One region of the Chryseobacterium sp. G0201 genome, then DNA from elsewhere that is predicted to be linked to it. Evidence: riboswitches for the same ligand, from Rfam matches in the RefSeq annotation. Region 1 holds a riboswitch; each other region holds the start of a gene.
The links. Region 1 has a riboswitch for S-adenosylmethionine ahead of EG348_RS08590 (SusC/RagA family TonB-linked outer membrane protein). Riboswitches for the same ligand answer to the same signal wherever they lie in the genome.

Region 2: another riboswitch for S-adenosylmethionine. It lies ahead of EG348_RS09250 (alpha/beta fold hydrolase); the one in region 1 lies ahead of EG348_RS08590 (SusC/RagA family TonB-linked outer membrane protein).
Region 3: another riboswitch for S-adenosylmethionine. It lies ahead of EG348_RS05750 (TonB-dependent receptor plug domain-containing protein); the one in region 1 lies ahead of EG348_RS08590 (SusC/RagA family TonB-linked outer membrane protein).

What each region holds. Positions count from the first base shown of each region.
Region 1 is NZ_CP033917.1:1,907,363-1,912,912, reverse strand. Features, by position in the region: gene EG348_RS08590 (SusC/RagA family TonB-linked outer membrane protein) at 1-2,562, opposite strand, end outside; SAM riboswitch class I at 2,646-2,742, opposite strand; gene EG348_RS08585 (type II 3-dehydroquinate dehydratase) at 2,985-3,392, shown strand; gene pckA (phosphoenolpyruvate carboxykinase (ATP)) at 3,563-5,182, opposite strand; gene EG348_RS08575 (GYDIA family GHMP kinase) at 5,310-5,550, opposite strand, start outside.
Region 2 is NZ_CP033917.1:2,043,711-2,049,260, reverse strand. Features, by position in the region: gene EG348_RS09255 (ACT domain-containing protein) at 1-1,045, opposite strand, end outside; gene EG348_RS09250 (alpha/beta fold hydrolase) at 1,049-1,987, opposite strand; SAM riboswitch class I at 2,053-2,160, opposite strand; gene EG348_RS09245 (MGH1-like glycoside hydrolase domain-containing protein) at 2,348-4,963, shown strand; gene EG348_RS09240 (T9SS type A sorting domain-containing protein) at 5,315-5,550, shown strand, end outside.
Region 3 is NZ_CP033917.1:1,299,686-1,305,235, reverse strand. Features, by position in the region: gene EG348_RS05755 (alpha-amylase family glycosyl hydrolase) at 1-1,079, shown strand, start outside; SAM riboswitch class I at 1,210-1,316, shown strand; gene EG348_RS05750 (TonB-dependent receptor plug domain-containing protein) at 1,413-3,854, shown strand; gene EG348_RS05745 (APC family permease) at 3,947-5,248, shown strand; gene prfA (peptide chain release factor 1) at 5,461-5,550, shown strand, end outside.

The sequences.
Region 1 (5,550 bases):
TGCCGAACTTCCGTTATGCATTAACATCGTGTAATCGGTATCTAAAATCTTTCCTCCGATACTGAAAGTCACCAATGTTGAGAAATCGAAGTTTTTATATGCTAAACTTGTCGTCAAACCTCCCATAACTTTAGGAAGTGATGATCCTTGCAATGTTTTTGTAGCTTTTGCATATTCTGAAGTTGTTCCTTCTACCGTATTTCCGTTGGCATCGGTCGTAATTGTTTTCCAAAGTGGATTTCCGTTACTAGGATCTACCCCAACCCATTCAGGAATGAAGAAATCGTAGATTGAACCTCCGACCTGTAACAGTTTTGTTCCACTTACAATTGAACCTTTCGGAAGTTTTGTGATTTTATTATTTAAAGTGCTTAAATTAAGATCAACATTCCATTCAAAATCTTTTGTTTTGATCGGAGTTGTGAATAATGAAAACTCAAAACCAGTATTTTTCAATTCGCCAATATTTGCCTGATACTCGGTAAAACCTAATGACGGCGCCAAAGGCATTCCAAATAAAAGATCTTTACTTTGGCGTTGGAAATATTCTACGTTACCTTTAATTCTGTTTTTCAAAATCGCGAATTCCAAACCTACATTTAAATTAAGGTTGGTTTCCCACTTTAAATCCGGAGTTGGTAATTTACTAGCTACCGTTCCACCTTCACCCAAATTATTGTAAAAAGTATATAAACTTTGGTAAGCATAATACGTACTTAATTTATCGTTTCCTTGCCCTCCATAACTCGCACGAAGCGTTAATTGATTGAAGAAATTTAAATTTTTAATAAAATCTTCATTCGAAGCTTTCCAAGAACCACCGACTGACCAGAACGTTCCCCATCTGTTTTCAGGAGAAAATCTTGAAGATCCATCAGATCTTACTGATCCGGAAAGGAAGTATTTATTCTGATAATCATATTCTGCTTTTCCTAAGAAGCTTAATAATCCCAACTTATCGCTGTTTCCACTGAAACCACCTAACAACGCTGCTGCATCCGGTTCATAGTAGTAAGGAAGTGAAAACTGGCTTCTGCTTCCAGAAATCGTCTGATATTCATAATGATAAAATTCCTGACCACCCAAAATATTGATGTGGTGCTGTCCGAATTTTTTATCGTAAGTCAAAATATTACTTGTCGTATAAGAAAGCGTTCTCGAGTTGGTTTTCGTTACCGAACCTCCAATTTCCGCACCTTCTCCCAACAATGGATTGGTATAATAATGACCGTTGTAATTCACTAAATCAACAGAAAAGCTTGTTCTGAATTTCAGTTCCGGCAAGAAAGTAAATTCTGCAAAACCTTTTCCTGAAAAGTTATCTTCTCTGTTTTCATTTTTATCTAAAGGCAACGTAGCGGCTGCATTTTCATTCTGCAAAGCGCTTGTTGGTCTGTATTTCCCGAAATCATAAATGTAATTTCCGTTGGAATCCAATTTATAACTTCCGTCAGCATTTCTTTCATAATAAGGATAAAAAGACGGAATCACTCTCGCCGCATTGATCACGTTATCTGTTCTTGAATCTGACGAAGGCGGTGCCTCCTGAAGACTGTTCGTGTAGGCTAAATTCGCTCCGACATTCAACCATTTTTTAACTTCAGAATTGATTTTTAATCTTGCACTGTATTTTTTAAAACCAGATTCTATCGCAATTCCTTTATCATCCAAATATCCTAAAGAGAAAAAATAATTACTCTTTTCATTTCCTCCACTGAAATCTAAGTCAACCTGATTTCTTGAAGCTGTTCTTTGCAAAATATCTTTCCAGTTGTCATTCCATAAAGTTGTTGCACCTGTTAAAAGTTTCCCGTCTGTTCCTACAGGGCTTGGGTAACCTGCTCCATAAGGATTAATTCCCAAAGCATTCACCAAATTATCAGTTGCCATCTGCGCAGCCTGCTGAGAAGAAACTTGACTTGATTTATAACCATTTCTCAATGCTTCCCAATACAATTCGTAATATTGATCGGTGCTTACCTGCTCATAATCTTTTACTGCTCTGCTTGAAAAACCCTGACTGATATTAAAATTCACTCGAGCCTCTCCTTTTTTACCTGATTTTGTTGTGATGATAATAATTCCATTAGCTCCTCTTGAACCGTATAATGAACTAGCCGTTGCATCTTTCAAAACACTGATCGATTCTATATCGTTTGGGCTGATGGAATTGATATTTCCGTCAAAAGGAATTCCGTCAACGACAAACAACGGATTGCTTGAAGCGCTCACTGAACCAATTCCACGAATTCTGATCGAAGCTGTTGAACCTGGCTGTCCTGAGGAACTTACTGCCTGAAGCCCCGGAACTTGTCCTTCCAAAGCTTTTGTAATATTGGTAACTGGCCTGTTATTGATCTTTTCACTCGAAATCGTTGCTACCGAACCTGTATAACTTGTTTTTTTAGCTTTTCCGTAAGCTACCACGACTACTTCATCTATTTCTTTTTCGCGAAGAGTATCTTTTTTTGTGTCCTGCCCATGTACACTTGCAATTCCTAAGAAAAACACAGCAACTGGCGGAATCCAAATTTTAGAATTAATTAATTTTTTGCTAATCATAATCAATTTTATTTATCAAATATTAAAAATTAACCCTTTGCAGAAAAGTTAGCAAAGGGCATCGATAAATACGATTAACCAAATGCTTATTGTTCCTTTAAAGGCTGAATGTAACACCTTGCTTTCTGCAGGTTGTTAAGATTTCATAGGGTCAGTTCCCTCCATCTTTCTTTATAAGCCGATCGAAATATGACTGCAAATCTAAAAACAATTAGTCTACAAAACAAGTAGACTTTAAGTTTTTTAATTATAATTTTATGAAAATTAAGTTAATTTAAACTTAAAAATCACTAAAATAGACAGTTATACAAAATGTTAAATTTTCAAATATGAGAAATATCATTAAAAATAATGTAAAAGTGGATTTTCACTAAAAATGAAAAATTTCAGTCTTAATTGAAAAAAGTTTTTAATTTTATAGAATGAAAATTTTAATTGTCAATGGTCCTAATTTGAATCTTTTAGGTACAAGAGAACCAGAAATATACGGAACAGTTTCTATGGAAGATTATTTGGAAAATGTAAAGTCTGAATTTTCTTCTCATGAAATACAATATTACCAATCAAACATTGAAGGTGAGTTGATTAACAGACTTCAGGAAGATGATTTTGATGCGCTGGTGATCAATCCGGGAGCTTTTACGCATTATTCTTACGCGATTGCTGATTGTTTAAAGAATATTCAGAAGCAAAAAGTGGAAGTTCACATTAGTAATATTTATAAAAGAGAAGAATTTCGCCAGAAGTCTGTGACGGCTGCAAATACTGATGCGGTTTTGTCCGGTTTTGGAATGGATGGATATAGATTGGCGATTTTGAGTTTTAAATAATTTATTAAAATTCAAAATAAGAGATGCTTCGACTCCGCTCAGCATGACATCGCTAATAAAGTATGTTGTAATAAAACGATTAGTATTAGGAATATCATGCTGAGCGGAGTCGAAGCATCTAAATATATATACAAAAAAAATCCTCATCGCATTGATGAGGATTTCTATTTTTAGTTTGTTGTCTGTTGCTGTAATTGAGGTCCGGAAGCGATAAGCTTTTCCCCTTCTTCTGTATTACAATACTGATCAAAGTTTTTGATATATTTTGCAGCAAGATCTTTTGCTTTTTCTTCCCATTCGGAAGCATCGTTATAAGTATTTCTAGGATCTAAAATACCTTCTGAAACGTTTGGTAACTCCGTAGGAACTTCCAAATTCATGATAGGAATTCTAGTTTTTGGCGCATCTTCGATAGAACCATCAATAATTGCATCAATAATTGCTCTTGTATCTTTTAAAGAAATTCTCTTTCCAGTACCGTTCCAACCTGTATTAACCAAATATGCTTTTGCACCGTGTTCTTTCATTTTTCCGATCAATGTTTTTGAATACATTGTTGGGTGTAATGTTAAGAACGCTTCACCAAATGCTGGTGAAAAAGATGGTTCAGGTTCAGTAATTCCTCTTTCAGTTCCGGCTAATTTTGAAGTATAACCGCAAAGGAAGTGATATTGTGCCTGGTTTTCATCCAAAACAGATACCGGAGGCAATACTCCGAACGCATCAGCTGAAAGATAAACAATCTTGCTTGCGTGACCTGCTTTTGAAGGCAAAACAATTTTATTGATATGATAAATCGGATAAGAAACTCTTGTGTTTTCAGTGATTGATCCGTCTGTATAATCAGAAACTCCGTTGTTAACGACAACGTTTTCAAGAAGCGCATCTCTTTTGATCGCTCTGAAAATATCCGGTTCTTTTTCTTCAGAAAGGTCGATCACTTTTGCATAACAACCACCTTCGTAGTTAAATACACCATTGTTATCCCAACCATGTTCATCATCACCGATCAAATATCTTTTTGGATCTGCTGATAAAGTCGTTTTTCCTGTTCCCGAAAGTCCGAAGAAAAGAGCAACATCTCCCTCTTCACCTACGTTTGCAGAACAGTGCATTGATGCCATACCTTTCAATGGAAGGTAATAATTCATCATTGCAAACATTCCTTTTTTCATTTCTCCACCGTACCAAGTTCCTCCGATGATCTGAAGCTTTTCAGTAAGGTTGAACATTACGAAGTTTTCAGAATTTAACCCTTGAGCTTCCCAGTTCGGGTTTGTAGTTTTAGAACCGTTGATTACAGTGAAATCCGGCTCTCCGAAGTTTTCCAACTCGTAGTGAGAAGGACGGATAAACATATTAGTAACGAAATGCGCCTGCCATGCAACTTCAACGATGAATCTTACTTTAAGTCTTGTATCTGCATTCGTTCCACAGAAAGCATCTACAACATAAATTTTCTTAGAAGTTGAAAGTTGGTTCAACACTAATTCCTTACAAGACTGGAAAATTTCCGGAGAAGTTGGCAAATTAACTTTACCATCCCAGAAAATCGTGTCTTTTGTAACATCATCCTGTACAATGTATCTATCTTTAGGAGAACGACCTGTGAAAATTCCTGTTTTTACTGATACCGCACCAGATTCTGTAAGCTCAGCTTTCTCAAAGCCTTGATTTTCAGGAGAGATTTCTGCTTGATACAACTCTTCATAAGAAGGATTATATTGAATTTCATAGTCTCCTTTAATCCCTAATTTTTCTAAATCTTGGATGATTTTAGCGTGTTTCATTTTACTTATATTTTCTATTTCTTTATTGGGTTCAACAAAATTAATATTAATTAATTGTTAAAGGTGGTTTAAATATAATGATATAAGTCAGAATGGCAAATAAAAATGGAATTTTGTAAAATATTGATTATAAATCAATTATACCAGACCATTCAAAAATAGTAGTAAAACCTTTTCCCCAAAAATAGTCCTTAAAGCCATCAAATTTGGCACTCATGACAAAATCTCCACCCCAAGCACCTAAACTTTTAACGAAAACAGGACAATCAGTAAAAAACTTTTGTTTAACTGTGGGAATTTCAAGGAAATTTGAGATTTTTTGCTCATGAACCAACATTAGTTCGGAAAAATTTTCCAATTCGTTACAT
Region 2 (5,550 bases), 140 kb from region 1:
TGATTGTTGAAAATTTATCATTTCTCAAAGAAAAATTATTGAAAACATAGCTCAATGTTCCGGAGAATACGCCTTTGATTCTTGTGATATTTTCTCCTGAAAGGTGTAATAATTTTATTGTATCGATTAATGGTAAACCCGCCCCAACATTCGTTTCATACAAATAACGTCTGTTATTTTTGTTCAACGTATATCTTAGTTTACGGTATTCTTCGATTGGAAGTGTGTTGAAAATTTTATTGGAAGAGACCAAGTCAAATCCATTTTCTGCTAAAGCATGATAATTATGAACAAAATCTTTACTCGCGGTATTATCAACAACGATCAGGTTTTCCAGTTGATTTTCTTTCGAGAATTTAATTAATTCCTGAACATCTGACGGACTTTCTGCCGTTAAAACCTCATCATTCCAGTTGGCATCAAAACCTTTCTTGTTGAAAGCAATTTTTCTTGAATTGGCAACTGCAACAACTTTAAGATCGATTTTTTTACGTCTTCTGATTTCTTCTGATGACTGTAAAACCTGTTCGATCAAAGTTTTTCCCACATTTCCATGACCGATAATTGCTAAATGAACCGTTTTTGGTTTTTTAGAAATTTCGGATTCGATGATATTTTTCGCTTTTTCATCTTGCGAAGAAGTTACCACGATATTTACACGTCCTTCACTTGCTACTTGATTTAAAAGTAACGGGAAAACGTTATTTCTAGCTAATTCTGCCAAAATTTTGTTGAAATCTTCTGCAACAAAGCCTAAAACTGACACATTATTTATGCTGTAAATCTGAGAAACTTTCCCTGATTTTCTTTCTGCTTCAAATTCGTCAATCAGACAATTTACCGCTTTTTCAGAGTCAGCTTCCTGAACCAAAATTGATAATCCGTTTTCAATTGCCTGTTGAGAAATTACTCCAACACTGATTCGCGCTAAAGTAAGCGCTTTAAAAATTCGTCCGTCAATCCCTATTTCACCTAAGAAATCCTCTCCTTCAAATTTAATGATTGATCTGTTTTTCAAAAATTTTATTTCGTTAGCATTTTTCATCGTCTATAAAATATTTTTAATGATTTTATTTAATTGTTCGTATTCCATTAAGAAGGCGTCGTGCCCATGAATTGATTTGATCTCGTGATAGAAAATATTTTCCTTTTTTTCTTTAAGCTTTTCAAAACACATTCGGATTTCGGAAGCAGGAAAGAATAAGTCTGTATCAACGGAGATCATGTGCATTCGCGCCTGGATTTTCTCCAATTGAATTTCTTCTGCGTTAATGTTCATTAATAGATGATTCATCAGTTTATAAGATTTTAAACTAAATCTTTCGTTTAATGAATTTCCGTGATAAACAAGCCAATCTTCCGATTCTAAAAGCTGTTTTTCCTGATTATATTTGTTTTGAAATCTATCGTTTAAAGATTGAGGTGTTCTGTAACACAACATCGCATGAATTCTGGCTTTTTGCAGTGGTTTATCATTTCCATTTAATAAAAATTTCTGAACCAGACATTGTGCATGAAGCCAATCGTGCGTTTTGTAATCGCAGGCAATTGGGATGAAGATCTCGGCAAGATTTGGATTTTTTGTCAACATTTCCCAGCCGATTCCACCTCCTAGAGAACCTCCAATAATGGCGTACAAGTTTTTTATATTAAGTTTTTCAAGGCCTTTTAAAAAGATATTGGCAATATCTGAAGGCGTGAAATCTTCATATTCATCAATTAAAAAATTATCATAACCGTTTCCGGGAATATTGAAACACAGAACTGTATATTTGTTTGTATCGATAACCTGATTTTCACCAATTAATTTTTTCCACCATCCTTTTTCTCCTGAAACATCTGAATTTCCGGTTAAGGCATGATTAACTAAAATGATCGGTGCTGAAAACAGGTCTTTCCCGAAAAGCTGATAGCTCAACGGGATATTGTATTCCTTTTTGGAATTCGTTTGATACGAAAGATTAATATAGTTTAGTTCTGTTTTCAATTCTATTATACTTTTTGATAATACAATTTGAAAATGCCATTAGAAATGGCTGAAAGAACTTCAGTAAGTTATCTGTCCAAATAAATTTTGGTAGAACGTAGCACCTTCTTCGCTTGCGCAAAGGGTTGCTAAGGTTTCACAGGGTCTAATCCCTCAACCTTTCTTGATAACATTTTCAATATGTGAATGATCGAATGCTGCAAAGATAGAAATTTTCTTTTAAATATTTATAAAAATTTAATTTAATCTCGAAAAGCCTTTAAACAAAAGAGTTCCAAGGACATGTTAAGTATTCTTCAAATTCAAAATGTTGGAATTATTTTTCAAAAAACTTACCTTCGTAATGAAAAGTGATGAAATATGAGTGTTGAAAAACAAAGATTACAAGATAAAGACTGGAAAAACTGGGGACCTTATGTAAGTAACCGACAATGGGGAAATGTGCGTGAAGACTACAGTCCGGACGGCAATGCGTGGGGATCTACAAGTCATGACAAAGCCGAAAGCTATGCTTACAGATGGGCAGAAGAAGGCATCGCAGGAATCTCTGATCCGAAGCAGCTTTTATGTTTTGCGCTTTCTTTCTGGAACAAAAAAGATAAGATGGTAAAAGAGCGATTTTTCGGGTTGAGCAATCATCAGGGAAATCATGGTGAAGATATTAAAGAAATCTTTTATTATTTAGACAACACCCCTACTCACAGTTACATGAAGATGGTATATAAATATCCCATCAACGAGTTTCCTTATGATCAATTAATTTCCGAAAATGGGAGACGAAGCAAAAAAGAACCTGAATACGAGATTTTTGATACCGGAATCTTTAATAACAATGAATATTTTGATATTTTCATTGAATATTGTAAAGCTGAACATAATGATATTTTAGTAAGGGTAACGGTAGCCAACAGAAGTCAGAATGATGCGCCTATATTGGTTGCTCCGACCGTCTGGTTCAGAAACAACTGGAAATGGGGCTACAATACTTACAAAGGTCAGCTAAATGCTTCTTCGGAAAGCTGTATCGATATTAATCATGACAGTATTTCTATTAAAAAATTCTATTCCAGAAAGAGTAATTCAAATAGCGTTTTTTGTGAAAATGAGACGAATTGTCCCAAATTATACGGAACACTTTATTCCGGAAACACCTATTTTAAAGACGGAATTAATGATCATATCATTTATGGAAGTAATACTGTAAATCCAGAAAAAAGAGGTACAAAAGCTTCTTTTTTAATTGATGAAATGATTGGAGCCGGAGAATCAAAAACTTTTGATTTCAGACTTTCTCCGAATGAAACTGATGAACCATTTAATCAATTTGATGAAATTTTTAGAACAAGAATTTCCGAAGCTGATGAATATTATCATGAAATTCAGCATGATGTAAACAGTGAAGACGAAAAAAATGTACAAAGACAAGCTTTCGCAGGATTACTTTGGAACAAACAATTTTATCATTATAATGTTGGAAAATGGTTAAAAGGTGATCCTAATTTTGAGGCTCCAAGAGATTTCAATAATTATGTAAGAAATACGGAGTGGAATCACATGCATAACAAAGACATTATTTCCATGCCTGATAAGTGGGAATATCCTTGGTATGCAACTTGGGATCTGGCTTTCCACTGTGTTCCTTTTGCCATCATTGATGCTGAATTTGCCAAAAACCAGCTTCTTTTATTGACCAAAGAATGGTACATGCATCCGAACGGACAACTTCCGGCTTACGAATGGAACTTGAGTGATGTAAATCCGCCAGTTCATGCCTGGTCGTGCTTCCGTGTTTTTAAAATCGATGAAAAAACAAATGGAAAACCTGATCTTTTATTTTTAGAAAAAGTTTTTCAAAAACTGCTTCTAAATTTTACTTGGTGGGTTAACAGAAAAGACAAAAACGGAAAAAATATCTTTGGTGGAGGATTCTTAGGACTCGATAATATCGGAGCTTTTGACCGAAATATGGAATTGAAAGACGGTCAGCATCTCGAACAAGCCGACGGAACAAGCTGGATGGCAATGTACGCTCTGAATATGATGAGAATGGCAATGGAACTTGCTCAATATTATCAGGTTTACGAAGATATGGCGATCAAATTCTTTGAACATTATCTTTACATTGCTGAAGCCATGGAAAACATGGGTGACGGAAAAGAAGGTCTATGGAACGAAGAAGACGGATTTTTCTATGACGTGCTTCAACTAGGAAACGGTGAAAGTGCTACTTTACGTTTAAGGAGTATTGTCGGGCTAATTCCTTTGTTTGCTGTGGAAGTTATTGATCATCATTTGCTTGATAAGATGCCAAACTTTACGACAAGAATGGAATGGATCTTAAAAAACAAACCGGAATTAACAAAACTTGTGTCTCATTGGGAAGAGGAAGGTCACGGAAGAAAGCATTTGATGAGTATTCTGCGTAAAAACAGATTGTCGAAAGTTCTGACAAGAATGCTTGATGAAAAAGAATTTTTAAGCTCGTACGGAATCAGGGCAATGTCTAAAGTATATGAAGAAAACCCGTTTGTGTTTTCTGTACATGGTAGAGAAAATAGGGTCTATTATACTCCCGCAGAAAGTGACAGCAGAATGTTTGGAGGAAACAGCAACTGGAGAGGTCCAATTTGGTTTCCTATCAATTTTCTGATCGTGGAAAGTTTGCAACGCTTCCATTTTTATTACGGAAACAGTTTAAAGGTAGAATTACCAACTGGAAGCGGTGACAAAAGAAATCTTGACGAAGTTGCCCAAAATATCAGCGGCAGGCTTTGCTCTATATTCTTAAAAGATGAAAATGGAGAAAGAGCTTTCAATGGAGGAAATGCGACATTTAATCATGATGAAAATTTTAAAAATTACATCACTTTCTTTGAATATTTCCATGGAGATAATGGTCGCGGAGTTGGCGCATCACATCAAACTGGATGGACTGCCACCGTCGCAAAATTAATGAAACCCAGAATGACGATATAATTCTAAGCCTCTTTTTAAGGGGCTTTTTTATGGACTGAATCTATAGATTTATATCTAAATTATAATAGTCGCGAGATATCTATAATTTATTTATATTTGCATCACAAAAACACAAATGAAAACAAAATTCCCTTTTGCTTTCCTAATATTCTTATTAGGAAAACTTAAACAGAACTGCTCTGTCTATATCTTGCTTTTTAAAGCTGGTTTCTTTTTTAACACCAAAAAGCAATTAATTACTCAATAAATCTGCTAATATTTTCTTGATAATATTTTTTATCAAACATCAATATTTTTTCTTAAAAAGAATAAAATCAGCTAAAATTAAAACACACAATAAAAAATTATACTATGAAAACAAAATTATTTCTTTTGCTTTCTTTCTCGATGTTCATGTTGGGATTAAAAGCGCAAATATTGAATCTGGAAGGAAATTTTAAAGCAAAACTAGTTGCTTCCTCATCAGGAAATATGATAGCAAAGGATCTAAACGGAAATTATTTTGCAGTAGATGCAAATGCAGATGGAGATATTAGTAAAAATGAAGCTGAAAAAGTAAGTGAACTGAATTTATCAAATTCTAATAT
Region 3 (5,550 bases), 610 kb from region 1:
ATTTAGGAACAGATGCAGAAGAGCAGCAATGGGCAAATTATAGAGTTGCAGAAGGAAAAGGCATAATGCTTTGGAATAATCAAAATGGCGCGTACAACCAAAATACGATGGGCTACAAAGAAAACAGCAGCTTTGACAGAATGAATCATACGCTTCACGGTTTCACCAATATGCATGCGGTTGGATATGGAGAAAGCCATGACGAAGAGAGATTAATGTTTAAAAATCTTGCTTATGGAGCTGTAAACGGAGCTTATGATGTTAAAAATCTGAATACTGCGCTGAACAGAATGAAAACTTTCGGAGCAACATTCTTCACAATTCCCGGCCCAAAAATGATCTGGCAGTTTGGCGAATTGGGCTATGAATTCAGCATCAACAGATGTGGAGACGGATCTATCAACAACGGTTGCAGAACAGATGAAAAACCAATTGCTTTTTCTTTAGGTTATGACACAAACGCAAACAGAAAAGCGGTTTATGATACTTGGGCTCAGATTATCAATCTTAGAAGTTTGTATCCGGTTTTCAAATCAAAAACATATTCTGTAGAATCAAACAATCTTACCAATGATCCGAATGGATTAATTACAAGAATTTATGTATACGATAACGCGGCGAGTACTGTTCAGAATGTTGTAGTTATAGCCAATTACGATACCTCTGCAAAAGATGTGGTACCATATTTTCCATACACAGGACAATGGAAAAATTTAATGGATAATACGATTTCAAATATCACTTCTACAACAGCTCCGATCAATCTTCAGCCGGGAGAATTTAGAATTTTCGGAAATTATACCGGAACTTTATCTACAGTTGACGTAAATGCAGAAAATAAATTATCGCTTCAAATCGCAGACAATCCTGTGAAAAATGGTTTGGCGAAACTAATTTATCATAAAGCTAAAAACGGCGAAATTGCAATCTATGACATGAGTGGCAAAAAAATGGATTCATTTAAATTAAAAAATGAAAATGGAACTTATGAATTAAAAGCCAATTATTCTGCCGGAATGTATCTGGTTCATTTAAAATCAGAAACCGGAGTTGCTATCCAGAAGATGATTATTAAATAAATATATTTTAAATAAAGAGAGAGAGGTAATGAAAATTATCTCTCTTTTTATTTACGGTATAATTCACATTTTAACACTTCGAAATTCACAAATTTTTGCAGTTTTAAATTATTAATCTACCTTTGCAGTAGATTTATCAAGAAAGGTGGAGGGATTTGGCCCTGTGAAACCTTAGCAACCGACACAATTCCAGCGTGTAATGGTGCTAATTCCAACCCGATTGAGGGTAGATAAGTGAAGCAATATTCTAAATATTCATTCCATTTCTTGACAATCTTTGTTGGCGGATTTTTGTCCGTCAGGGTTTATTATTAATTTTGCAAAAAACAAAAGATGAAGAAACTAAGCATATCAGTATTATTGCTTGGAGCGGTTTTCGTATCGGCTCAGGAACTTGAAAAAGAAAAACAAATTGAAGACGTCATTATTGTCGGAAACCGAAATGCTAAAAGAACAAAACTAGAAACTCCTGTTCCGGTAGATGTTATCAATATTGAAAAAATACAAAAATCGGCACCTCAAACGACGGTTCAGGATCTTTTAAACTATGTAATTCCGTCTTTTAATGCGGTGAGACAATCTGCGTCTGACGGAACTGAACATATTGATCCTATGACTTTAAGAGGAATGGGACCTGACCAGGTTTTGGTTTTGGTGAATGGAAAAAGAAGACATACAACATCTCTGGTTAATTATCAAAATACAGTAGGAAACGGTTCTGTTGGGACAGATTTAAGCACAATTCCGGTGATTGCAATAGACAGAATTGAAGTCCTAAGAGACGGAGCCGCTGCTCAATACGGTTCTGATGCCATTGCAGGAGTTATTAATATTATTCTTAAAAAAGATATTGGCGCTTCGGCAAGTTTAAACTATGGATTATCAGGGAGAAATGATGGCGAAACGTATCAGGGAGCAGTTAATTACGGAACTTCTTTAGGAAAAGATAAAAGTTACATCAACTTATCATTACAATTAAGTCAGAGAGGAAAAACAACGAGAACGCAGAATCACGATTTAGATATTTTCGGAGATAATTTTGCCTATGAATTTGCTGATGATCCTGATGGAGCAAGAGCTTCTGACGACGAAATTATCAGACAAAGAGGCTTAACCCGAGACGATTTCAATTTCCAGATCGGTGATGCTCAGATAAAACAGGGTCAGTTGTTTTTCAATGCAGAATATCCTTTTAATGATCATTTTAAGCTCTATACTTTTGGAGGCTTCAGCTTAAAAGAAGGTGTGGGATTTGGTTTCAGAAGACTTCCAAGTGAGAAAGATAATATCGTTTCTTCAATTTATCCAAATGGCTTTCAGGCTAATTTAAAATCTCAAGTGTACGATCTTTCTTACGCTGTCGGAACGAAATATAATCTCAACGATTGGTTTTTCGACCTGAGCAATACTTTCGGAAGCAATACATTTAATTATAACGTTGACAATACCAATAATGCTTCTTTAGGCGCGAAATCTCCGACAAGTTTCTATGCGGGAGCCCACAGCTTTCTCCAAAACACCATAAATCTTGATGTTTCTAAGAATTTAAATAATTTCAATATTGCTTTCGGAGGAGAATTTAGGTTTGAGGAATATCAAATCAAGGCTGGAGATGAAGCATCTTATGCGAGATATGATATCAATGGAAATATTGCAACGCCCGGATCTACAGTTATTGGAAATGGTGGATCACAGTCTTTTATGGGCTTTTCTCCCGACAATGCTTTGAAAAAATCAAGACATTCTACAGCAGTTTATGCAGATGTTTCCTACGATTTAGATAAAAAATTAAATATCGATGCTGCTGCAAGGTTTGAAAATTATTCCGACTTCGGAAATACGTTGAATGGAAAATTAGCCATTAGATATGAATTCATAAAAAATTACGCGATTCGTGGAGCGGTGGGAACAGGCTTCAGAGCGCCATCTCTGCAACAGCAATATTTTAATAACTCGTATGCTGATATTTCAACTTCAGGAATCGGAATTGTTAGAAAAGGGATATTTACGACAGACAGTAAAGCGGCTGAGGTTCTTGGTTTTGATAAATTAAAACAGGAAACTTCTGTCAACGGAAGTCTTGGATTTACTTTAAAGCCTGCCAAAGGACTTTTCATCACCTTGGACGGATATTGGATTGGTGTAAAAGACAGAATCGTTATCACCAGCAACATCACGGATGAAAGATTGTCAGATCCTGAGTTGGTCGGTGAAAATAATGTTGCAGAAAGCGGAAGATTCTTCGCCAACGCGATTGATACGGAAACAAAAGGTGTTGATTTAGTAGTTTCCTACGACTGGAAATTGGCTGGAGGAAATTTAAACATCAATTTAGCCGGAAATTACACCGAAACCAAGATCACAGACTTCCATTTTCCTCAGAACTTAGGAACTCCTCAGAACGAATTTTTCGGGCCGGATCAAATTAATATTATTGAAACTCTTTCTCCGAAAGCAAAAGCGACTTTAGGTTTGAATTACGGGATTGGTAAATTCAATTTCTTAGTTAGAAATACGTATTTTGGCAAGGTCATCAGAGACGGATATCCTTTCGGAGGGGTTCAGGAGTTTGCTCCTAAAATTGTAACGGATGTCAGCGTTGGTTATGATATTACTAAAAATGTAAACCTTACGATTGGAGCCAACAATTTATTGGATGTTTTCCCTGATCTGCAGATCTATGAAAATTCTTATTACGGAGTTTTCAAATACGCGCCGGTTCAGATGGGAACATTGGGAAGTTATTTCTTCGGAAGAGTTAATTTTAATTTTTAATTAAATGAAGAATATAAATGAAACTGTAAAAGATATATTGACCCAATTTCACGTCTTTTTTCTTTACTCTATGTTCTTAAAGTCTATATAAAATGAGCACTACTTCACATCAAATAGGCTGGAAAACAGCAGTCGCCATCGTTGTATCCAATATGATCGGGACGGGGATTTTTACGACCTTAGGTTTCCAGCTGGTAGATGTTACCAATACGTATAGTATTTTTTTGCTTTGGATGATTGGTGGGGTATTGGCTCTATTTGGAGCGTTCTGTTATGCAGAATTGGGATCTCATTTTAAAGGAAATGGTGGAGACTTTATTTATCTTAAAGAAACATATCATCCACTTTTAGGCTATTTGGTGAGCTGGATCTCTTTGATAATCGGCTTTTCTTCGCCTGTAGCTTTGGCGGCTTTGGCAATGTCAAAATATCTTTCGGCCTTTGATTTTACTTTTGGAACCTGGTTTTCGGTTGTCGTCATCTTTTTGGTGGCGCTGTCTTTATCATTTAGTTTAAAAGCTTCAAGTCGGTTTCATAACTTTTTTACGTTTATAAAAATTGCTTTTATCATTGTTTTGATCATTTTAGGTGTTGTCCTTTCTGAACCCCAAATTGGAAATAGTCTAAGTTTTACAGATAGCTGGAAAGACGAAATGATGCTTCCTGCCTTTGCAACCTCTTTGGTTTTCGTAACCTATTCATATACAGGTTGGAACTCTGCCTCATACATTGCAGGAGAAATTAAAGATGTTCAAAAAAATCTTCCCAAAGCATTGATCGTAGGAACAGTTTTCGTAACGGTTTGCTATATTTTGATCAATTACATTATGTTGAAACATGCTCCGATCCACCAATTGGCAGGAAAAGAAGATGTAATGAGGGAAGCAGCAAATAATATGCTTGGTCATTCTTTTGGAAAAATAGTAAATGTTTTTATTGCCTTACAATTGGTCGCTACGATCAGTGGTTATTTATGGGTAGGTTCGAGATTGACGCAGGCTTTTGCGAAAGAAAACCGATTATGGAAATCTTTATCAGTCAATAACAAAAAAGGAATCCCGGTTCGGGCAATTTTTGCGCATGCAGTTATCGCGACTTTGATTATTCTGACAGGAAGTTTTAAAGAAATTTTTGTCTATACCTCGTTTATTCTTCAATTGTTTGCAACATTGGCAATTTCTACAGTTTTCTTTCTTAAAAAGAGTGACAGGAAAATATTCAAATCCAATTTATTCTATATTTTTCCGAGTGTTTTTATGTTATTCAGTCTCTATATTTTATATTTTACGTTGATTCATAATCCTAAAGAAAGTCTTATCGGATTAGGCATAATAGCCTTAGGAATTGTTCTGTATTTGATTGATAAAAAACTTTCTAAAAATATTTCTGAATAATTTTTAGTCAAAATTTCCAGTCTTGAATTTTTCGTTCTTTTGTTTCAAGACAAAAAGACTTAAATAAAAATATATGTGCATTATTTTAAAATCCGAAAAAGAAAATATCTATCTATAGACAAAATAATAAATATCAAATAGTTACAGTTTATCCAAAGACTATTGAGTATTGAATTAATAATTCTTATCTTTGCATCCACAAAATTTCTACAATGTCTAAGTCGTTAATTCCAAAATTAGAAGCTATAAAACAAAGATATAATGAGGTAGCAGACCTTATTATACAGCCTGATATCATTTCA